3 regions of the Pseudoalteromonas sp. Z9A4 genome follow, and region 1 is predicted to be linked to each of the others. Evidence: predicted binding sites of a transcription regulator. Region 1 holds the regulator's gene; each other region holds the start of a gene.

Region 1 (7,891 bases):
CAATACCGTTTTGCTCTACTGCAAAAATAGCTTGTTCTTTTAGCTCTTCAGGGTTTACTAATTTAGCGGCTTCTTCTTCCGTTAATAGTTTGAAGGCTTCTTTGATTTTTAACTTACGTTTAGTGCGTTTATCGCCGCCCATATTTTGAAACATGCTTTGTAACTGGTTGGTCATATCTTCCATACCAGGAGGCGCCATAATTTCTACGTTTGATTGAGCTTGCGCTAAGTCAATCTCAATTTCTTTATCATCTAATTGGCCTTCACGTAATTTTTTACGAAATGCTTGGCGAGTAGATGAAGTATCGTCGCGTTGGCTTTCGCCATATTGATCTTTAGCAGGGGGTAAAAGTGCATCTAAAATACGCTCTTCTGCTGCTTCTTCGGCGCGATGTTTAAACTTTTTAGTTTGTTGCTCGCGAGTCATTTTAATTGAAACATCAACGAGGTCACGTATGATTGTATCTACTTCTTTACCAACATAACCAACTTCAGTGAACTTAGTCGCTTCTACTTTAATGAACGGTGCGTTAGCTAGTTTTGCTAAACGGCGGGCAATTTCTGTTTTACCTACGCCTGTTGGACCAATCATTAATATATTTTTTGGGGTTACTTCACTGCGTAAATCTTCATTTAATTGCATGCGGCGCCAGCGATTACGAAGCGCAATAGCGACTGCTTTTTTAGCTTTAGCCTGACCTATAATATGCTGATCTAGCTCGTGAACAATTTCTCTTGGGGTCATATCAGACATAATAGTTCCTATTATAATTCTTCGATTGTTTGGAAGTTATTAGTAAATACGCAGATGTTGCCTGCAATAGTTAAGCTTTTCTCTACTATTTCACGAGCGCTTAAATCTGTATTTTCTAAAAGGGCGGTTGCAGCTGATTGCGCAAAGTTACCACCACTACCAATTGCAATTAAATCGTTTTCTGGCTGAACTACATCACCATTACCGGTAATAATTAAAGAGGCTGTTTCGTCTGCTACGGCTAGCAGCGCTTCGAGTTTTCGAAGTGCACGGTCACTTCGCCAATCTTTAGCCATTTCTACAGCGGCTTTAGTTAGGTTACCTTGGTGCATTTCTAATTTGCTTTCAAAACGTTCGAAAAGAGTGAAGGCATCAGCAGTACCGCCGGCAAAACCAGCGATTACTTTGCCATTATAAAGACGTCGAACTTTGCGGGCGTTGCCCTTCATTACGGTGTTACCAAGTGAAACTTGGCCATCGCCGCCAATTACAACTTTGTCGCCGCGGCGAACACTTACGATTGTAGTCATGTTATTCCTCATCATCGAGCTGCAGAGGCAACTCGTAAAAAACGATTATGATGAGGTTATATGGGTGAATGGTTTATTTTCAAGTCCAGCCCCAAATTCCGCAGCCGACTATTTTTACACGTTTAAGTTTGTTTTTATCGCTTTCGGCTTGGCGTTTGGTTTTATAAGGGCCTAAACGTACTTTATACCAAGTACCATTGCTGCCTTCAGCCTGTTTTATCTCAGAAATGAGCCCTGCAAATGCGATTTTAGCTTTTAACGATTCAGCTTGTGCATGAGTTCTGAACGAACCGCATTGCATAACATAAGGACCTTTTTGCTCAAGTTCTTTTACTTCAACTTGAATCTCGTGGTTTCTAATTTCTTTAATAAATTCCGGTGTACGTGGAATAACAACTTCTACTTTTGCGGGTGCAGTGGGGTTAGCTTGTTTTTCGACAAGTTTTGGATCGGCATTACTTTTTATAAACCATAGTGTGTAGGCAAAACCGCCTACAAGTAAGATGGCTATAACGGCTAAAAGAATAGGAAATGGTTTTTTAGCGGGTGCGTTTTTTTTACTGTTTCTGCCTGCAGGCTTTTTATTAATATAATCGTGCTGTGCCATGGTGTTATTTTGGCCTTAACCTAAATCATGTCTATAGGGTCTACGTCTAAGCTCCAGCGTACTTTTTGTGCAAGTTTACTGGTACTTAAATAATCAACCATTTGCGCAAGGTACCGATGTAATATGCGACGATCTTGCGCTTGAATATGCAATTGAAAACGATACATACCTGCGACTCTTTCAAGTGGGGCAGGGATCGGACCGAGCAATTGTATACCAGATACCCCATTCACAGGAACCAAATCCGTCAAAAAATCGACTACTAGTTTAATACTATGTCCTTGTGCACGCACAATGGCCATATTTGTAATGGGCGGTAAGTCAGCATCATCGCGCTCACTCAGTGCAAAGCGGGCAAAGTCTTGGTAACCATTATTAACTAAGTCTTGCAAAAGAGGGTGTTCTGGAAAGTGTGTTTGTAATAACACTTGACCAGGCTCTCCTGAACGTCCAGCACGCCCCGCTACTTGGGTGACTAATTGCGCTAAATGTTCTGTTGCTCTAAAGTCGCATGAGTATAAGCCGCTATCTACATCTAAAATTATAACAAGGCTCACATCTGCAAAGTGATGGCCTTTGGCAAGCATTTGTGTGCCCACTAAAATGCGTGCGCCCCCTAGGTTTATTTCATCAAGTGCTTTTTCAAGGCTACCTTTACGGCGAGTTGAATCGCGGTCTATACGAGTAACGGGTGTATCAGGGAACTCGGTCGATAAAAACTCTTCAATTTGCTCTGTGCCTTTACCGTTAGGAAATATTTGCGTACTTCCACAGTCAGGGCATTGGTGAGGGACAGGGTACTGGTCGCCACAGTGATGACAGATCATTTGCCCAATCGCTTTATGAAATGTAGCGCTGGTACTGCATCGTTTACACTCGCTCAACCAACCGCACTCATGGCAAATAAGGGTGGGTGAGAAACCTCGGCGATTTAAAAATACCATAACTTGTTTACCGCGATTTAAGTGCTGACGCATAGTAGCAAGGCTTGCATGTGCAATACCTGCTTGGTCGGGCTGACCTTTCATATCGAGTAACTTAAACTGGTTGTCAGTCGCTGTTTGTGCACGCTCGGTTAAACTTAATAGCTGGTATTTGTTATTAATTGCTTTGTGTAGTGTTTCAAGCGCGGGTGTGGCGCTGCCTAATATAAGCGGAATTTTATGCTGAAAAGCTCTGTAAGCGGCTAAATCACGAGCATGGTAACGAAGGGTATCTTGCTGTTTAAATGACGAGTCGTGTTCTTCATCAACAACAATCATACCGAGTTTTAAAAATGGCAGAAAAATACTCGAACGTGTGCCAATAACTATCGCACAACTGCCTTTTTCGCAAAAACGCCATGTTTGTAAACGTTCGTTGTCGGTAAGTGCTGAGTGCCAAAGCATAATGGGTGTATCAGGAAAGCGGCGGCGAAAACGGTTTACGGTTTGTGGTGTTAGGCCGATTTCGGGCACGAGTACGAGGGCTTGCTCGCCACGTTTGAGTACTTCTTCTAGGCACTGTAAATACACTTCGGTTTTACCGCTGCCCGTTACGCCTTCTAATAAGAAGCAGCTAAAGCCAGTACTTTGATTTATAGCTGTGCAAGCAACCGCTTGTTCTTTATTAAGCACTGGTTTACTACCAACGGTTGGAGCAACACTTTGCCATTGGTTATCGTGCTCAATAGTTTGTGTTATGAGTTCTTTATCTATTAGGCTATCTATTGTTTTTTTACTAAAGCCCAGTGCTTTTAACTCAGTTAATGATGACTTACCTGATTGCGATAACTGCTTTAATAGGTTGAGCTGTGTTTTAGCTTTTAATGACGGTACTTTTGCACCTTTTTCTGTCAGGGCAACCATATTAATACTGGTTTTATCAGGCGATTCACCTTGGCGAAGTGCGCTAGGTAGCGCTATATGAATAGTTTCGCCTAATGGATAGCAATAATAGCGGGCAGTAAAGCTAAGGAGTTCTAAATGCTGGGCACTTAAAATAGGGGCGTCGTCTATTACCTCTATAATATTTTTAATTTTATTTAAAGGGATGTCGGTACTGCTTTTAATACCCAAAACAACCGCTACTTTTTTTTGATTACCAAAAGGTACCAAAACCCGTATGCCAGGTAGTAAAGGAGTTGATAAGCCACTGAGCTGTTCTTCTATTTTATAATCAAAGGTGCGTGGAAGCGGAACTTTAATAGCAACTTCAACAAAACTCATAACAACTCAACCCGTAAAATTAATGCTGTAATGTACTAAAAATAACGCTAAAAACCTACTAGCAATAGCGCTTGAGACAGAGATTGTTCACTTTTTTGGCAAAAATATAAATAAATACTTGTGTGGGGGGAGGTTGTTGGATAAAATCCGCCACCAACAAATTTGTTTTAACGACGTATGGTGCCAAACTCCGGGTTTGGAGAGCGATGCGGCCTTAACTAGAGGTTCCTATGAAAGAAGGTATTCACCCTAAGTACGAAGTAATTTCTGCAACATGTTCATGTGGAAATAAATTCGAAACTAGCTCAACTCTTTGTAAAGACATTCACTTAGACGTATGTTCTGCGTGTCACCCGTTTTACACTGGTAAGCAAAAAGTTTTAGACACTGGCGGACGTGTTGATCGCTTCAACAAGCGCTTCGGTGCACTTGCCAGCAAGAAGTAATTATTGCTGTTTAGTTAAAAAAAGCACCTTAGGGTGCTTTTTTTGTGTCTAAAATTTGTTATTTATTATCTTAAACCAACCTACATAAATCTTTGAGCAATTTAACGAATTAAATTGCACTATAACGTCGTTAAAAATTTTTATTTAGAACAACTAGATACAAAAATTTTTGCCTAGTTCTAGCGTAATTTTCTTAACGTTAAATAGACCCCATATATAAGCAGATTGGTATTATTTCGTTGATTTTAACTATCCCCTCCTTTTGCATAACTATTTCCTATTCTTATTCTGAGTATGCATAATCCTTTACAGACAAATCGATAGATATTCTCTATATTTTAAATAGTACAATTTTTAACTAGGTTGATAAAAGTAGCTAACGTGGGCTTATCTGTTTTTAAAGTAGGGTAGTAGGCTGTTATTCTAAGTTTATGCTGTTACTTTAAGTATACATTTTATAAGATTTTGATAGGTATAAAAGCACCTTAAAACTTACTTTTTAGGTGAATTTTTATTTATTAAATGTCGATATAATCCTGCAAAGTTACTGAAAAACCTCTTAAAATTAAAGGATATAGCATATAACAGGATAGACCTGATATTGCTTGGAATTTAAAAATAATAAGGGTATCGTACCCCAAGACTCCATCTCTCACTTTAACTTAAATTGCAGGATACAATCGCGTTATGTCTGACTTTCGTGAACAAGCACTACATTACCACTCACATCCCGTACCAGGTAAAATTAGCATTGAGCTTACAAAACCAGCTGAAACGGCTCATGATCTTGCACTTGCGTATAGCCCAGGTGTTGCCGAACCTGTACGTGAAATAGCTGCAGATCCTGCAAATGCTTATAAATATACTGGTAAAGGTAACATGGTTGCGGTTATTACTAATGGTACTGCAATTCTAGGCCTTGGTAATTTAGGTCCTTTAGCGTCTAAGCCTGTAATGGAAGGTAAAGCGTTATTGTTTAAACGTTTTGCAGGGCTTGATTCTATCGATATTGAAGTTAAGCACAAAACAACAGAAGACTTTATTAATACGGTTGCCAATATTGCCGACACATTCGGTGGCATTAACCTTGAAGATATTAAAGCACCAGAGTGTTTTGAAATTGAAAAAGCATTAATAGAGCGTTGTAGCATTCCTGTTTTTCATGACGATCAACACGGTACTGCCATTGTAACGGCTGCTGGTATGTTAAATGCGCTAGAAGTACAAGGTAAGTCAATTGAAGATGCAATTATTGTATGTTTAGGTGCAGGCGCTGCCGCTGTTGCGTGTATGGAGCTGTTAATTAAGTGTGGCGCACTGCGTGAACACATTTATATGCTTGACCGCAAAGGTGTTATTCATACCCGCCGCGATGACTTAAATGAATACAAACAGCTTTTTGCTAATAATACCGATAAGCGTACATTGCAAGATGTAATTGCAGATGCAGATGTATTTGTGGGTGTTTCTGGCCCTAACTTATTAGCGGCTGAAGATTTAAAGCTAATGGCTGCAAAACCAGTTGTGTTTGCATGTTCAAACCCAGATCCTGAGATTGATCCTGCTCTTGCGCACGGCGCACGCAACGATTTAATCATGGCAACAGGGCGCTCTGATTACCCTAACCAAGTTAATAATGTTTTATGTTTCCCGTTTATTTTCCGTGGTGCGCTTGATGTACGTGCAAGCGCTATTAACGATGAAATGAAAATTGCTGCAGTAGATGCTATTCGAAGTATTGCCAAAGAGCCAGTACCTGCAGAAGTTTTAAAAGCCGCTGGTGTAGATAAACTAGAATTTGGTGCGCAGTATATTATTCCAAAACCAATGGATCCACGTTTACTGCCGCGTATAGCAAGAGCTGTTGCACTTGCTGCTATTGAGTCAGGTGTTGCACAAATTGAGCTACCTGAAAACTATATGCAGTAAATCTATATAGTAGAGCTATGCAATAAAATTTAGACATAAAAAAACCTCAGTAATTACTGAGGTTTTTTTATCTTTGTAATATTTATTCTTCGTTTAAAACGGGTACTTCTAGACCCATTTCTTGCATTATTTTTTTAACTTCTTCTGGCACTTTTTCGGCGTTATCTTTACGTAAGTCATCATCATTTGGTAAAGGTTGGCCAGTAAAAGCATGCAAAAATGCCTCACATAGCAATTCACTATTTGTAGCATGGCGAAGGTTATTGATTTGACGACGTGTACGTTCGTCAGTTAATACCTTTAATACATTTAGCGGGATCGAAACGGTGATCTTTTTAACTTGCTCTGATTTTTTACCGTGTTCTGCGTATGGGTGAATATACTCACCATTCCATTTAGCCATAAGATGTATCGTTGCCTCAGATTATTAATTTCTCACACGGTATAAAAAGCGTGTAAATATGCGTGAAATTCTATCGATTTAAAAAAGATAGTCAAATAATAGATACCGATCTATCTTAATAAGCCTATTGTAGGTGTAAAGATAAGCACACTTTTATGAGCTAAAATGTGTTATTCGCAGAGGCCTCTTCTACTTTTAGCCATCTAGAGCTTTAAAATACTTTGACTTATCAAAACGGATAACTTACTCTTTTAGACGTCTAAACATCCAAATTAATCAGGTGACGAATATGAGCGAAAAAAACAAAGCGACCATTGCTGTACGTAACGGCGTTGATGCTGATAAACATCATGGTGCGGTGGTACCGCCAATTTATTTATCGACTACTTATTCGTTTGCCGACTTTGATACTAAGCGTGAGTATGATTATGGTCGTAGCGGTAATCCTAATCGTGATATTTTAGCTGAGACGCTTGCTAAGCTTGAAGGTGGCGCTCGTGGCATAATTTCAGCTACAGGCATGGCTGCCGTGCATTTAGCTACTCAGCTACTTAATAGTGACGATACGTTAGTAATTCCGCATGATTGTTATGGTGGCAGCTATCGTTTATTTACATCTTTACAAAAACGCGGGCTACTAAAGCTCGAAATATTAGATTTAACAAAAGAAGAAAGCCTTCAACAAATTTTAGTAATTAAACCTAAGCTTATTTGGATAGAAACCCCAAGTAACCCAGTACTTCGTTTAACAGATATTAAAGCGGTTACCGATGTGGCTAAGCAATGCGGAGCTTTGGTTGCCGCAGATAACACGTTTTTGTCGCCGGCTTTACAAAACCCTATTAAATTTGGTGTAGATATTGTGGTGCATTCAACCACTAAATACATTAACGGACACTCAGATGTAGTAGGCGGCGCTGTTATTGCCGCAACACAAGAGTTAGGCGATGAGCTTGCTTGGTGGGCTAATAACATTGGTATTACGGGTGCGCCTTTTGATAGCTATTTAACGCTT
Region 2 (7,891 bases), on a different contig from region 1:
TAGCCGTTTTCCAATCGAGTACTGGTTTTTCAAAAGTATTAATACTTGCGTGCAAGGATTGCTTACCTTGTTCGATTAAGCTTTTAGCAAGTGCCTGCTCTTTAGTATTTTGATTATTTACAGCAATAATTTTACCTTCGGTATCAACCCACATAACGCCGTTATTTAGCATAATGCCACGCCAACCTACTTTATCCCAATCGGTGTCAATGTTTGAACTGGCAATAACTGCCACTAGCTCATCATTAAAAACTTCATCAAAGCGGTTGATAAACTCAGCTTCATTTTTAATGTCAGGTATGGGGTATCGTCGTTTTAGCGGGTAGCGAATAAGTGCAGCAATTGCAGGTTTATCGTGATCTGCAAAGGCAGCAATAACAGGTAAAACGAACTCGTGATATTTTTGCTCAAGAGCAAATGTGCTAGATGTAAAAAGTAGAGATAGGCACAGTAGGATGTGGTTTAGATGTTTCATTTATAGTCCTTCAATTTGGGCTTTTATTATATTTCTAATACTTTGACCTAAAATCTTAGAACATACCTTTCTGCTGAGGCGCTTCTTTATGATCTGTAACTTTCGTAATGAGTTTTTCGATCTTCAAACCTTGCGGTGTTTTGGTCTGAATTATTTCCATTTCAACTATTAATAGATCCCCTTTACCAAACCGCTCTCCTTTATCTACAGTCTCAATAAATTCTCTATCAGTAATCTCTGCATAGAAACTGGATTGTCCATCAAATAATTTCCACTTATTTCCATCTTTAAAGGATGGTGATTCAATAGTTAAACCTGTTGTAATTGTATTTTTTGAAATTGGTAAATCGAAATCTAGAGGTTTAAAAAATTCAGCATCATTAGCCGAAGCTTTAGTTTGGATGTCAAACTTTGAAGATTTTAACTTTACTTCGCTTAACCCTTTGAGCAAAGGCTCTCTAATAAATGTATCCAATGAATTAGCAGCTTTTGGGTCAGAAAGAACATTTAGCGTTTGAATATGAAATACTTGAGTATGACCATTAGAGTTTTCAATATTAACTGTATTCGCGTTACTATCTGGTGTGCACTGCTTCGGTTGATTGCCAGCTAAATGAATACACAACTTAATTGAGTCAGTAGCCAGAGTAATAAGGTCTTTGGGGGAGCTAGTGCAAAATAGTGCTCCAGAGGATAAACCTACAACCTGAAGTAAAAAATCAATATCAAATGATTGTCCTCTAAAACCTGATACATCCATACATAGCGATGCATCTTTACCATAAGCTTCTGTTGTAATAACGTTCATAAATTCATCTAATGCCAAAATATAGCGAGCAACATCTTTCGCTTTTAGTTGCCCTTTTTCAACTGCTGCACCGTAATATTCAAGAGATAGCTGATCTTCCGTAATTGTCTGCATTATAATTCCTTAGTTAGAGTAACTAAAACTTAGTATCCTTTATGCTTAGTCCAAAACTAATACATAGACTACATGTTCAATCCATTTAATAGTCACATCTAATACCTATTATGTAAACAACTGAGTTATCGATATTTATTGTCATAACAAATATAAAGATACAAAATAAAAACGAGCCAAATTAGGCTCGTTTTTTGTTTTAACGGATAGTTGACAGCTGTTCTATTACTCCGGATCATACCCCAAATTAGGCGATAGCCAACGTTCAGCCTCTTCAAGCGCCATATTGGTTCGTTTGGCGTAGTCTTCAACTTGATCGCGTTGTACTGCGGCTACTGCGTAGTATTTAGCCTCAGGGTGTGAGAAATACCAACCTGAAACAGCAGCACCTGGCCACATGGCGTACGAACTAGTTAGCTGCATACCAATGCGTTTTTCGGTATCGAGCAACTGCCAAATTTTCTTTTTCTCGGTGTGCTCTGGGCACGCGGGATAACCTGGCGCTGGGCGAATACCTTGGTAGTTTTCGCGTATTAGCTCATCGTTTGCTAGGTTTTCGTCTGGTGCAAAACCCCAATACTCTTTACGTACTTTTTCGTGTAGGTATTCGGCAAACGCTTCGGCGAGTCTGTCGGCAACCGCTTTAATCATTATTTTGTTGTAATCGTCTTGCTGTGCGTCAAACGCATTCGCTAAGTCGTCTTCTTCTAAACCGCCCGTTACTGCAAACGCACCAAAATAGTCTGGTGTGCCTTTGGGTGCTATGTAGTCGGCTAGGCAGTAATTAGCAAAGTCGGTTTTTTCGGTTTGCTGACGTAAATGGCATGAGGTCGTTAATAGCTCTTTGCGTGTTTCGTCGGTGTATATTTCTATGTCGTCCCCTACGCGGTTTGCTGGGAATAAACCAATTACGCCAAGTGGTTGCAAACTGCCTGCTTTTTCAAGGTCGTCTAACATGTCGTTAGCGTCTTTAAATAAGCTTTGCGCTTGCTCGCCTACTACTTCGTCGGTCATTATGCGCGGGTATTTACCAGCGATTGACCACGTCATAAAGTATGGCGTCCAATCTATGTATTTACGCAAAGTAGCAATTGATACGTTTTTAAACTCGATCACGCCGAGCTTTTTAGGCACTGGTGGCGTGTAGTTATCCCAATCAAGCTTTGCTGCATTATCGCGTGCGCGCTGGATTGTAACAGGCTTAGAGCGAGGTTTTTTACGTGCTTGCTGCTCGCGTACTTTTACATATTCAGCTTGGGTTTTTTCTAAAAAACCAGACTTATGCTCTTTTGATAATAAATTAGATACTACACCTACCGCACGGCTTGCATTACTTACATACACTACGCCTTTGTCATATTGCGGCTCAATTTTTACTGCGGTGTGCGCTTTAGAAGTAGTAGCACCACCAATTAGTAGCGGCAGTTCAAAACCACGGCGTTTCATTTCTTTTGCTACGTGTACCATTTCGTCAAGCGATGGGGTAATTAAGCCCGATAATCCAATAATATCGGCTTTTTCGTCGATTGCGGTTTGCAGTATTTTATCAGCCGGTACCATTACACCTAAGTCAATTACTTCATAGTTATTACATTGCAGTACAACACTCACAATATTTTTACCTATGTCGTGTACATCACCTTTTACGGTCGCCATTACTATTTTACCGTTAGTTGAGCCTTCTTCTTTTTCAAGCTCAATGTATGGGTCTAGGTAGGCTACGGCTCGCTTCATTACGCGCGCCGATTTAACAACTTGTGGTAAAAACATTTTACCTGCGCCAAATAAATCACCTACCACGTTCATGCCGTCCATTAACGGCCCTTCAATTACGTGGATAGGTTTAGCTGCTGCGGCGCGGCATTCTTCGGTATCTTCATCTATGAATGTAGTAATGCCTTTTACAAGCGCATGCTCAAGGCGTTTTGCAACAGGCCATGTGCGCCACTCTAAATCTTCTACTCGCTCGGCTTGCGCCATACCTGAGTATTTTGGTGCAAGCTCTACTAAACGCTCGCCTGCGCCTGAGTCGGTGTTAAGTATTACGTCGGTAACGGCTTTACGTAGTTCTTCTGGTATATCATCGTAAACGGCTAGTTGCCCCGCATTTACAATACCCATGTCCATACCAGCTTGAATAGCGTGATATAAAAACACCGAGTGAATGGCTTCACGTACGGGGTTATTACCCCTAAACGAAAACGATACATTTGATACACCGCCCGACACTTTACAGTGCGGCAAATTTTGTTTAATGCGGCGTGTGCCTTCAATAAATTCTACGGCGTAGTTATCGTGCTCTTCAATACCGGTGGCTACGGCAAATATATTAGGGTCGAATATAATATCTTCTGGCGCAAAGCCAATATCTTCTACCAATATTTTATAACTGCGCGCACATATTGCGAACTTACGGTCTGCCGTGTCGGCTTGTCCGTCGGTATCAAATGCCATTACAACAGCGGCTGCACCAAAGCGTTTTATTATTTTAGCTTGGCGAATAAACGGCTCTTCGCCCTCTTTTAACGATATTGAGTTAACAATTGCCTTGCCTTGAATACACTTTAAGCCTGCTTCTATTACTTCCCATTTTGAGGAGTCGACCATAATTGGTACGCGAGAAATATCAGGCTCTGAGGCTATTAAGTTTAAAAACTTAACCATGGCGGCTTTTGAGTCCAGCATGGCTTCGTCCATGTTTATATCAATAACCTGTGCGCCGTTTTCTACTTGTTCGCGTGCCACTGTTAGCGCGGCTTCAAAGTCTTCTTCCATGATTAAACGTTTAAACATGGCAGAACCCGTTACATTGGTACGTTCGCCGACATTAGTAAATACTGCTATTTGTTTGGTCATGCTGGCTCCTTAATTTAAGTTACAGGCTTCAAGGCCTGATAAACGCATGCGTACTTCAAGCTCCGGTAGTTGGCGTGGTTTAACGCCCGCTAAACCTTTTGCAAAAGCGCGAATATGCGCAGGCGTGGTGCCACAGCATCCGCCTACTATATTAATAAAGCCCGATTTACCCCAATCGATAATTTCAGTTGCCATATCGCCCGCTTCTAAGTCGTATTCACCAAACTCATTTGGTAAGCCTGCATTAGGGTGTACCGATGTAAAGGTTTCGCACACGCGCGATAACTCTTCTACATACTGGCGCAGTAAATCAGGACCAAGCGCACAGTTTAGACCAATTGAAATAGGCTTAATATGGCGAATAGAATTATAAAATGCTTCGGTTGTTTGCCCCGAAAGCGTACGGCCAGAGGCGTCGGTAATAGTCCCCGAAATCATAACTGGTAATTTACGCCCTGCTTGCTCAAAGGCTTCTTCTACGCCAAACGAGGCGGCTTTTGCATTAAGGGTATCGAATATAGTTTCGATTAGTATTAAATCGGCGCCGCCTTCCATTAATGCAAGTGTTGATTCAATATACGCAGTAACCAGCTTATCAAAGGTGACATTTCGGTAACCCGGATCGTTTACGTCTGGCGAAATTGAACACGTTTTAGATGTCGGCCCTAAAACACCGGCTACGTAACGCGGTTTTTCTGGCGTTTTAGCCGTAAATTCATCACAAATGGCGCGTGCTAATTTAGCCGACTCTAGATTTATTTCACGACTTAGGCTTGCCATGTCGTAATCTTCCATCGAAATAGTGGTCGAGTTAAACGTATTGGTTTCGATAATATCGGCGCCCGCTGATAAAAAACCACGATGAATATCAGTGATTAAATCGGGCTTGGTTAGGCTTAATAAATCGTTATTGCCTTTAATTAATACATGCCAGTCTTTAAAACGCTCTCCGCGATAGTCTTCTTCTTCTAGCTTATGATCTTGGATCATGGTGCCCATAGCGCCATCTAAAATTAAAATGCGTTCTTTTAATGCGGCGCTTATTTCGGCTTGCTTATTATTTGTAGGAGCGTTATTCGGCATAGTTGTTAGTCCTCACGTCTTGGCTAACTAAATTAATATCATACGGTGTGGTTTGGTACACGTAGTAATTTAACCAGTTCGAAAAAAGTAAAAAAGCATGGCTTTGCCACGTTTTTGAAGGTTGTTTGGTTGCATCGTCATCCGGAAAGTAATTTTCGGGTTTTGGTGCATTAGGGCTTTTTTTACAATCGCGCTCGTATTCTGCTTTTAGCGAGTCGGCGTCGTACTCTGGGTGGCCGGTTATAAACACTTGGCTACCCGATTTATTTTTAAGTAAGTAAGCCCCTACTCGCTCAGAACCAGCCAGTACAACTAGCTCATCACAAGCGTTTATTTTATTTATATCAATGTGGCCGTAGCGTGAGTGCGGTACCAAAAAGGTGTCGTCGAATCCGCGAGTCAGTGCGCCGTGATCAAAGTAACATTGGTGGGTAAATACGCCACACAGTTTGTCGTCTTTTAAATCGCGCTTTAAATTGTAACGATGATATAGCGCTGCATGTGCTGCCCAGCACGAAAATAACGTAGAGGTAACGTGTTGCTCAGCCCAATCAATAATGACTTTTAGCTCATCCCAATACGCTACATCGTCGTATTCTAAATGGGCAAGTGGCGCACCGGTTACAATTAACGCATCGTAATTGTTGTCTTTAACCTCAGAAAAATAACGATAAAAGGTATCAAGGTGCTCTTCTGAATTACTGCTACTGCGGTGAGTGTCGAGACGCAGTAGCTCTACGTTTACTTGCAAAGGCGAGTTGGCAAGCAAGCGAATAAACTGAACTTCGGTTTCTACTTTATTAGGCATTAAATTTAAAATAGCCAAACGCATTGGGCGTATTTCTTGCGTTTTTGCACGTGTTTTTGGCATTACAAATACGTTTTCTTGACGTAAACGTGCAATTGCCGGCAACTCGTCTTTTACTGTAATTGGCATATTTTTATTCCTGCTCATAAAAACCGAAGCTTAATTATGAACTGAAAGTGAAAAATATCAACCTCTAGATGTATAGATGTCTAAATGAAATTTATTCATGATTTTATACTTTACTTACAAGCATGCTTTAGTGCTTTAAAACCCGCCATTCGTTGACTGTTTCACCTGTCAGCCACTACAATACAACATTGAAATTTTTATTATTATTTGAAGGCTTTCCTCCATGGTTTTACCTGATAAATTTATATTCTCGATGAGTCGAGTATCTAAGGTTGTGCCACCTAAGCGCACTATCTTAAAAGATATTTCGTTACACTTTTTTCCTGGCGCTAAAATTGGTGTGCTTGGTTTAAACGGTTCTGGTAAATCTACGTTGCTACGTATTATGGCCGGTGTTGACCAAGATTTTGAAGGTGATGCACATCCTCAGCCTGGTACAAAAATTGGTTATTTACCGCAAGAGCCTGTTTTAGACGAAAGCAAGACAGTTCGTGAAATTGTTGAAGAAGCTGTTGGCGAAGTTAAACACGCACTTAAACGTCTTGACGAAGTGTATAACGAATACGCCATGGAAGACGCTGACTTTGACGCACTTGCAAAAGAGCAAGGCGAGCTTGAAGCTGTTATTCAAGCGCACGATGGTCATAACATCGACAACGTTTTAGAACGTGCTGCTGATGCACTTCGCCTACCAGAATGGGATGCTAAAATTGAGCACCTTTCAGGTGGTGAGCGTCGTCGTGTTGCTATATGTCGATTATTGCTTGAAAAACCAGACATGCTTATTCTCGATGAACCAACTAACCACTTGGATGCTGAGTCGGTTGCATGGTTAGAGCGCTTCTTACACGATTACGAAGGCACTGTTGTGGCGGTTACGCATGACCGTTACTTCCTTGATAATGTAGCGGGTTGGATATTGGAGCTTGACCGTGGTGAAGGTATTCCATGGGAAGGTAACTACTCTTCTTGGCTTGAACAAAAAGATGCGCGCTTACAGCAAGAACAAAAATCTGAAAAAGCACGTCAAAAATCAATTGCGCAAGAACTTGAATGGGTTCGTTCAAATCCTAAAGGTCGCCAAGCTAAGTCAAAAGCACGTATGGCTCAGTTTACTGAAATGCAGCAGTCTGACTACCAAAAACGTAACGAAACTAACGAGATGTTTATTCCACCTGGCCCGCGCTTAGGGGATCAAGTACTTGAAGTAACTAATCTTCGTAAGAGTTTTGGCGATCGCGTTTTAATTGACGATTTAAGCTTTAGCATGCCAAAAGGTGCCATTGTGGGCATTATTGGTGCTAATGGCGCGGGTAAATCAACGCTGTTTAAAATGATCAGTGGTGAGCAAAAGCAAGACAGCGGTAGCATTACCGTTGGCGAAAGCGTACACCTTGCTACTGTTGATCAGTTCCGCGACGGTATGGACGAAAGCAAAACTGTTTTCCAAGAAATATCAGACGGTCAAGACGTACTGAAAATTGGTAACTTTGAGTTCCAAAGCCGTGCGTATGTAAGTCGCTTTAACTTTAAAGGTAACGATCAGCAAAAGTTTGTTAAAGACCTATCAGGTGGTGAGCGTAACCGTTTACACCTTGCTAAGTTATTAAAAGCTGGC
Region 3 (7,891 bases), on a different contig from region 1:
GGCGCTGCCCAAAGGGTTCTTCCTAGGGGCTACTTACTCTTTGTTGCTCGGTTTTTACTTAGCCCACTAGGTTACAAATCTCGCGCCGCGATTAAATAGCCCCTAGTTTGAATGAATTTTAATCCGCAAAGAACAACAGACCCTAGTCTGATTGGCTATATATCATGGCGTTTTAGTCTCGTTTAAAAACGAAGTAAGATCCAGCCCAATGATACAATAAGACACATAAACAATATGGAGGCAGTATGATTGCAACCGTTAAAAACAAAGCTATTTTTAGCAGTAATACATTTTCGATAAACCTTGTTACTTACCCAACTAATCACAGCGTAATGAACCATATTGACCCTGTGCAGCAAGGGCGCTATTACAAGCTCAACTTTGTATTAGAAAAACCTAAAGCGGGTGGGGTATTTAAATGCTCAAAATGCATTATAAATTTATTTAATCGCGTGTATTTATTCAGACCCGATAAGTACGAACACAGCGTATCTAAAATCGAGTCTGGAAAGCGCGTACTACTTAGCTTTGCGCTTAATATATAATTTGCACTTTTACTTATTAATAGTCGTAGGCCTGTCCGGTGCATAAAACAGATAGGTCGCAATACGATACAGACGTTTCACTACAAGAATTAATAGTAAAAGCATTCCCGCCTCTGCGCATAGCATCAGCTTTAAGTAAATCAATCGCGTTTGATTTAGAGCGATTGTAACTTACATTATTGCTGCCCATACCGTCGCCATCACAGCTTTCACCTTCTATTCGCCCTAAAAGTGTTGCGCCACTTTCGTGTGCTTCTTGGTCGCTATAAAACTGCTGTAAATCTCTTTTATTAACGTAGGTGCCAATTTCTTGAGATAAAACGCCGTTGTCTATATCTGTACGATAAGTCATGCCTGAACAACCAGTTATTGTGGCCAGTACTGTTATTGCCATTATAAAGCGTAGCATATTTATTAGTCCCTTAATTTATTATTTGAAATAGTAAATTACTAACAAAATCAAATGCGGGCAATGTTTACTACTAAGTAAATTGTTAGCATTTGTAAATGTATTTAGATTTTATTGAGCATCGGGTAAGTAAACAAAAAGAAGTGGCAAACATTAACCAACCAATGGCATAAAATAGCCCACTCTAAGCGCTGCGTTTTATAAAAAACATAGCCATACCCCAAGCCTGCAATAAATGAAACCAATACATAGTTAATTCCTCCAGCAAAATGTGCCAAAGCAAAAATACCTGCAGTAATTACAGGGGCAAGTATTGCTAAACGGGTCGGTGTAATTATTTTGCTAAGCTTAGTTTGTAGTAAACCTCGAAATAAAGCTTCCTCGGCAACACAGGTAAATAAAAGATTAATAGCCATAAAGGCTAACCAAAAGCCAGGAACCTTAGGGTTAAAGCTTACAAGTCCAAGCATTAAAGCCGCAGTGAGCGAAGCTAAAACAGTAGTAATAATTATTAAAGTAGCTTGTTTAACGTTTAATGGGTCTGCTTTATTAGAGTCTGCTTTTAAAGTTTTTTTATTCGAATAAAAGTAAGCACAAAGAAATAACCCAGCCATAGCTTTATCAAAGTTAGCATAAAGGGTAAAAGCAATCGCATCGCTTGTAATACGCTCGTTTATAACAATAGGGAGGTTATTAAAACCAGGTACCCAATGAAGTGCTAATGCTAATGAGGAAACTATAAAAACAGTACTTAAAGTAGCGCGTATTATTGCCTGCTTTGTATTTAGCGCACAGTAGTATAAAACAACGTAAAGCCCGGTTAACAGCAGGGCATATAAATTTATATAACCTTGAAAATATGCACTTACAACACTTAAAGCTAGTAAGTAGTGCCAAAGGGGTTGCCGCATTATTGATATTTTGCAGTACGGAAAAACACATATAATTGATAGCGCTAATAAATAAAAGGTCATTGTTTTTTATTGCTCTGTTTTATTTAGCAACTAATCTAACAGATTCGACCTCTCAGTATTTTTTTTCTGGTAATATAGATAGGTTATAAGCAGTTTAAGCAGTGAACAAACTATGTTAAGTCCTTTTTTTCAGCAGCATGCTGATTATGTTTCTATCTCTCGTGAGCAAGGTTGTCGATTCGCTAAATGCGTTGCTGACGATTACAATCCACTTCACGACAAAGATGCCAAAAAGTTTTGCGCGCCAGGAGACTTACTTTTTTCATTGGTACTAGACCGCTACGGTATTAGTGAACAAATGGAATTTACTTTTGCCGGTATGGTTGATGAAAACACCAAACTTAACTTCCCTGAAGGGGCTGATGAGTTTGATGTAACCAATGGCGAAAAAGTTATTTTAAAGGTAAAGCGCAGCGGTAAAACCAGCCAATGCCCAGCACTAACTAATAGTCTTATAAAAAATTATGTTGAGTTTTCTGGTACTACTTTTCCGCATGTAATTATTCCATTAATGGGCAAGCAAGAGGTAATGATAAACCCTGCTCGCCCAATGATTATTTACGAATCAATGCTTATCAATCTTGATAATCTTGATATTACAGAACCAGAACTTGAGTTTGCAGAGCCTAGTTTTGAGTATGCCGGTAAGCGCGGAAAAATTACACTACGTTTTAACCTGTTAGAAAACGGCGTTAAAGTGGGTAGTGGTGAAAAGCATATGGTAGTTTCGGGTATACGCGAATACTGCCAAGCAACAGTTGACGATTTAATAGCGTTTTACAACGAGCGTAAAGCGACACTAAAGCCAGCTTAAAGCTACAGCAAACTATAAAAGGCGCTAAATACAGCTGTTATTTAGCGCCTTTTTTATTGTTTTTAGCGCTAAAGTGAAAGTGAGCAACCACGATTAAATACTTTTCTGGACTGGATAATTTACGCAGTACAGTAATATGCGTACAATAGCGCTCTTTGTTATTTTAAAGCTAAACCTATGTCTGCCACTACGTTCTCATCACTTAATCTCGACCCGTTATTATTAACAGCGATTGAGCAAAATAATTACACTCAACCAACCGCAATTCAGATTAAAACTATTCCGCCTATTTTAGCCGGAAGTGATGTAATGGGCAGCGCGCAAACAGGTACGGGTAAAACTGCCGCCTTTGTTTTACCTTTATTACATAAGCTTTTAAATACCCCTAAAAAAGATGAGCAAGGCCTTGCCCGCGTTGTAATTTTAACGCCAACCCGTGAGCTTGCTCAGCAAGTATTTGCAAGCTTTGAAAAGTACGCACAAGGCACTAATATCAATGGCGCTTTAGCCTATGGTGGCGCAAGTATTGGCCCTCAAATAAAAGCACTTAAAACAGCGCAAGTTATAGTGGCAACACCTGGGCGTTTGCTTGATCATATAGTTAAAGGCAGTGTGGTACTTTCAAGCGTAGACTCCTTAGTGTTTGACGAAGCTGACCGCATGCTTGATATGGGGTTTATTGATGAAATTAGACGTATATTGCGACATATCCCGGGCGATCGCCAAACTTTACTATTTTCAGCTACGTTTGATGACAGCGTGTTTGAACTCAGTAAAAAGTTACTTAAAAACCCAGAGCTAATTGAAGTTGATAAACGTAACTCAGCAGCTGTTGAAGTAGAGCAAGTTATTTACGCTGTAGATGAGGATCGTAAGCGCGAACTTGTATCGCACATGATTGGTATGAAAAACTGGCGCCAAGTGCTTATTTTTACTCGCACAAAACAAATGGCTGATCAGCTTGCTAAAGAAATGTGTAAAGACGGTTTAAAAACCGAATCAATCCATGGCGACAAATCGCAAGGCGCACGCGACCGTGCATTGCAAAACTTTAAAGAAGGTATTACACGCGTACTTGTTGCAACCGATGTAGCTGCGCGTGGTTTAGATATTTCTACACTTAGATACGTAATTAACTTTGAACTACCGTACATTGCCGAGGATTACGTGCACCGTATTGGCCGTACAGGGCGTGCTGGCGAACAAGGACTTGCTATGTCGCTGGTAAGTCTTGATGAGCAATGGCTGCTAGAAGAAATTGAAGTACTACTCGATACGCGTTTAACGCCGCAGTGGTTAGAAGGTTACGAGCCAGATCCTAATAAAAAGCCAAAAGATAATCGTAAAAATACTAACAAGTCGCGAAAAGATCGCGATAAAAAACGCATCACTGGTAAAAGAGAGCCAAGTAGACGTCGTAAATAATAGCTTTTACTTTACTTTTTTGCCTATACTGGAGCTACTAAATAGCCGAGGTAAAGCAATGTTTGAAATTGATCAATGGGCATTTTCTGGTATTGATGGCCAAATATCTTTGCATAAATGGCAAAAAACAATCGACCTTATAACGGGGCTTTTTTCAGCCCCGTCTGGTTATATAGTTCAGGCAACAAGCAAAGGCTATCGCGTTGTTATTAGAAGTAACGAGGGTGGATCTAACTTTGAGACCAACCCTATACTCCCTCCTCAAACTCCTCTGTTTTGTCGCCACGTAGCTGAAACTAACAATACATTATATGTTAATGATGCAAGTAATAACGATACATGGAATACCCTACCAGAAGTCGTTGAAGACGGTGTTGAATCCTACCTAGGTTTACCTATTCATTGGCCTGAAGGCGAAGTGTTTGGCACGTTATGTTTAAAAGACACTAAAATAACAAGCTATACCGATGAATATTTTGAACTCATAGAACAACTACGTGATTTAATTGAAGACGACTTAGCGCTTGTGTATAGCTATGAGCAAATGCGCGAAATAGCCATGTTAGACTCATTAACGAATATTTATAACCGCCGGGCACTTAGCTTACTCGCTCAACAAAAACTTAACTTAGCACTGCGTTTAGGCTTTGACGTATGCTGTTTGTTTATTGATATAAACGACTTTAAAAAATTAAACGACACCTGCGGACATGAGGTGGGCGACAAAGCCTTAATTATATTGGCAGATACGCTAAAAACGCATTTAAGAGATGCTGATATAGTAGGACGCTTAGGTGGCGATGAGTTTGTTGCAGTAATGCAAGTAAGCGATAAGAGTAAAATTAACTACATTATGGATAAAATATCCTCTGAGTATTCAAAAGCTTTACTCAAAGAAGACGTTTGCGATTTATCGCTTAGTATTGGTTATAGTTTTACTAATAAACAAAAGCAGCCCTTTGAAGCGCTATTAAATGATGCAGACCACGCAATGTATAAAAATAAACAAGCGTATAAGCTCGCTAAAAAAGCACAATAATAAAAGGAGGTTCGTCATGACTCATGCCACACAAACTTGGTTGGTTTCTTCTGCGATGGGTTTTATTTTTTCCTTAGCAATAATAAGCTTATTTGAAACGTCCCTAGCATTAGATTTATATCTAATGAGGGAATAATTTTTGGTGTTATGTGCTCCTCTATGGGGTTTGCCTTAAAAAGGCTTGAGAGTAATAACCAAAAACACCTTCAATAAATAGCTTAAGCTGCAAATCTTTACTTGTATTTATTAATTAATTTTTCAAAGAACGGACATAAAAAAGCAAGCCATTAGGCTTGCCAAGAAGGGTGTTAATTAGCTCTTACCTAGCCTTTAAGCTATTAGCTTTTCCGCAAGGTTCAATTCCATAATGGCTTTTAATAAACGGTATAAGTTAATTGACGCGTCAATTTCTTCTTTACGGTTTGTTAAGCTTTCAATATTTAGGCCCAGAGGTACATCTAAATGCGCACAGCTTTTAAGTATTAAGTCGAGGTTTTCGCGGCAAATACGGACTGATTCGCTTAATGTATTGTCTGCATCAAGCATGCGCCATTTAGTTGCCTCTGGCACTGAGATACCCAACCATTGCATAAAGTCTAAGGTTTTTTCGCCGCCGCACGGGGTAAACGTTAATATAATACGTTGAGGTGTAATCCCTTGTGCTTTACATGTACGTGCGTAGCTAGTAATTAGCTCTATAGTCGCTTGTGCGTCGTAAACAGCTTGCGATATAAAAAACTGACAACCTTGTGCTGTTTTTTCTATTAATCGTTCGTGCTCATTTCGTTTACTTGAATGGCGCTCGGCAATAGTAACGCCACCTAAAAAGAAATCATCTGATTGCTCAGCCATCGCTTTATACGCATCTGGCAGGCTTAGCTTTATATCGCCTATCGATGACGGGCTACCTACTAAAACAACATTTTGTAAATCGTAGTCGTTTTTAGTTTCACTTAGCCAATCTTTAAATTCGCCTACGCCACGCTGCGCCACACTTTTATAAGTAATCACATCTTGTGCAGATAAATTACGAAGTAAATGGCTGTATTCACGCGGATCAACGGTTTGTTTAAACGCAAATGGGCGGTCTTGATTAGTGCGGCTGCTTTCGTCTTGAATGTCGTAAATTATCACGCCGTCGTATTCAATTTCGTGTAAGCGACCTAATAGCTTTTCTGCAATGGTTTTTAATTGCGCTTTATCGGTGCCAATTTTAGGCGGGGTAGTACCAATAAGATAAACACCTTGATTGGTGTCCACTATCTTCTCTTTTAGTGATAAAGCCATAATCCTCATTCCAGCTAAGTTTGTTTTGATGGATTTAATATAGCAGCCATTTAGACGTCTAGATAGATTTATTTAGTGAAAGTTTTTCAACTAACATGATGTTTATTCATAGGGCCTGTTCCCATAATTTATAATTGACACAGTTGTTTACATAATAAATTCCCTTGGGGCTCTTATATTTATTGGCTTTGGGGCATAATTAAAGAGTTAAATCTGACAACAAATTTGCTCAATTTAAAAAGGGACAACAATGAAATTTAAATTATTAGCAACCAGCTTAGCGGTATCGCTGGCGTTAACAGGTTGCGCCATGCAACAAAACCAAAGCACGCAAACAACAGCACAACAAGAACAAGTAAATAAAGCTGATGATCGTGTTTTTTCGCAAGATTATTTAATTGAAGAGCTAGAAAACGGCTTACGTGTCATGGTTGTTAAAACTGATTACCCTGATGTAGTGTCGCTGCAAATTCCGGTATCGGTTGGATCGCGTAACGAAGTTGAAGAGGGCAAAACAGGCTTTGCTCACTTTTTTGAACACATGATGTTTAAAGGCTCACAAAAATACCCTGAAGATGTGTACTCAGACATATTAAAAAATTCAGGTGTTGATAACCGCGCCTATACAACAAACGATTTTACAAACTACCATTTAAACTTTTCAAAGCAGCATCTTGATAAAGTACTTGAGCTTGAAGCTGATATTTTTCAAAACTTAACATACACCGAAGAGCAATTTAGAACCGAAGCACAAACGGTAAAAGGTGAGTACTTAAAAAACAACGCGAGCCCAATTCGTAAATTATTAAGCGCTGTACGCGAAGAAGCGTTTGATAAGCATACTTATAAACACACCACTATGGGCTTTTTTAAAGACATAGAAGCCATGCCTGATCAAATGGCGTACGGTAAAGAGTTTTTTGCTAAATTTTATAAGCCTGAGTATGTGTCACTTGTTATTGTGGGCGATGTAGACCCACAAGCAACAATGGCAATGGTTAAAAAGCATTGGGGCAGCTGGAAAAAGGGTAACTATGTTGCTGATATTAAAGCAGAGCCTGTTCAACAAGCACCAAAATATTTGCACCAGCAAGATGAAGCGCTACCAGGGCATTGGTTACTTGTATCCTACAAAGGCGCTGCGTGGGAGCCTGCTAAAAAAGACAGAGCGGCGCTTGATTTAATCTCACAGCTTTATTTTTCTAGTAATTCAGATTTATATCAAGAGCTAGTGGTCGACAAACAAATTGCCAGCCAAATGTTTACCTATAACCCAGAGACAAAAGATCCGGGTTTATTACACGTATTTGTTAAAGTAGAAAACGCAGACGATTTAGCCACTGCGCGCGATGCCATTAACCGAACTTATGCAAAAGCACGCACTGAGCTTGTTGATGA

The links. Region 1 encodes MetJ, which represses methionine synthesis genes. Its sites were predicted from a motif close to TAGACGTCTAGACGTCTA; they were not measured.
Positions count from the first base shown of each region.
Region 2: metA (homoserine O-succinyltransferase) is a predicted target of MetJ. The motif match lies at 6,339-6,356, and genes of this name have one in related genera.
Region 3: GQR54_RS09305 (methylenetetrahydrofolate reductase) is a predicted target of MetJ. The motif match lies at 6,537-6,554, and genes of this name have one in related genera.

Region 1 covers NZ_WTLA01000018.1:17,607-25,497, reverse strand. The annotation lists gene hslU (HslU--HslV peptidase ATPase subunit) at 1-754, opposite strand, end outside; gene hslV (ATP-dependent protease subunit HslV) at 766-1,284, opposite strand; gene GQR54_RS13265 (SPOR domain-containing protein) at 1,364-1,891, opposite strand; gene priA (primosomal protein N') at 1,912-4,098, opposite strand; gene rpmE (50S ribosomal protein L31) at 4,329-4,544, shown strand; gene GQR54_RS13250 (malic enzyme-like NAD(P)-binding protein) at 5,232-6,473, shown strand; gene metJ (met regulon transcriptional regulator MetJ) at 6,556-6,876, opposite strand; gene metB (cystathionine gamma-synthase) at 7,166-7,891, shown strand, end outside.
Region 2 covers NZ_WTLA01000021.1:16,921-24,811, forward strand. The annotation lists gene GQR54_RS14345 (hypothetical protein) at 1-475, opposite strand, end outside; gene GQR54_RS14350 (hypothetical protein) at 531-1,397, opposite strand; gene metH (methionine synthase) at 1,623-4,253, opposite strand; gene GQR54_RS14360 (homocysteine S-methyltransferase family protein) at 4,263-5,336, opposite strand; gene metA (homoserine O-succinyltransferase) at 5,326-6,273, opposite strand; gene ettA (energy-dependent translational throttle protein EttA) at 6,497-7,891, shown strand, end outside.
Region 3 covers NZ_WTLA01000009.1:134,906-142,796, reverse strand. The annotation lists gene GQR54_RS09335 (hypothetical protein) at 246-545, shown strand; gene GQR54_RS09330 (hypothetical protein) at 562-954, opposite strand; gene GQR54_RS09325 (CPBP family intramembrane glutamic endopeptidase) at 1,059-1,928, opposite strand; gene GQR54_RS09320 (DUF3581 domain-containing protein) at 2,041-2,742, shown strand; gene GQR54_RS09315 (DEAD/DEAH box helicase) at 2,920-4,167, shown strand; gene GQR54_RS09310 (sensor domain-containing diguanylate cyclase) at 4,226-5,206, shown strand; gene GQR54_RS09305 (methylenetetrahydrofolate reductase) at 5,537-6,493, opposite strand; gene GQR54_RS09300 (pitrilysin family protein) at 6,744-7,891, shown strand, end outside.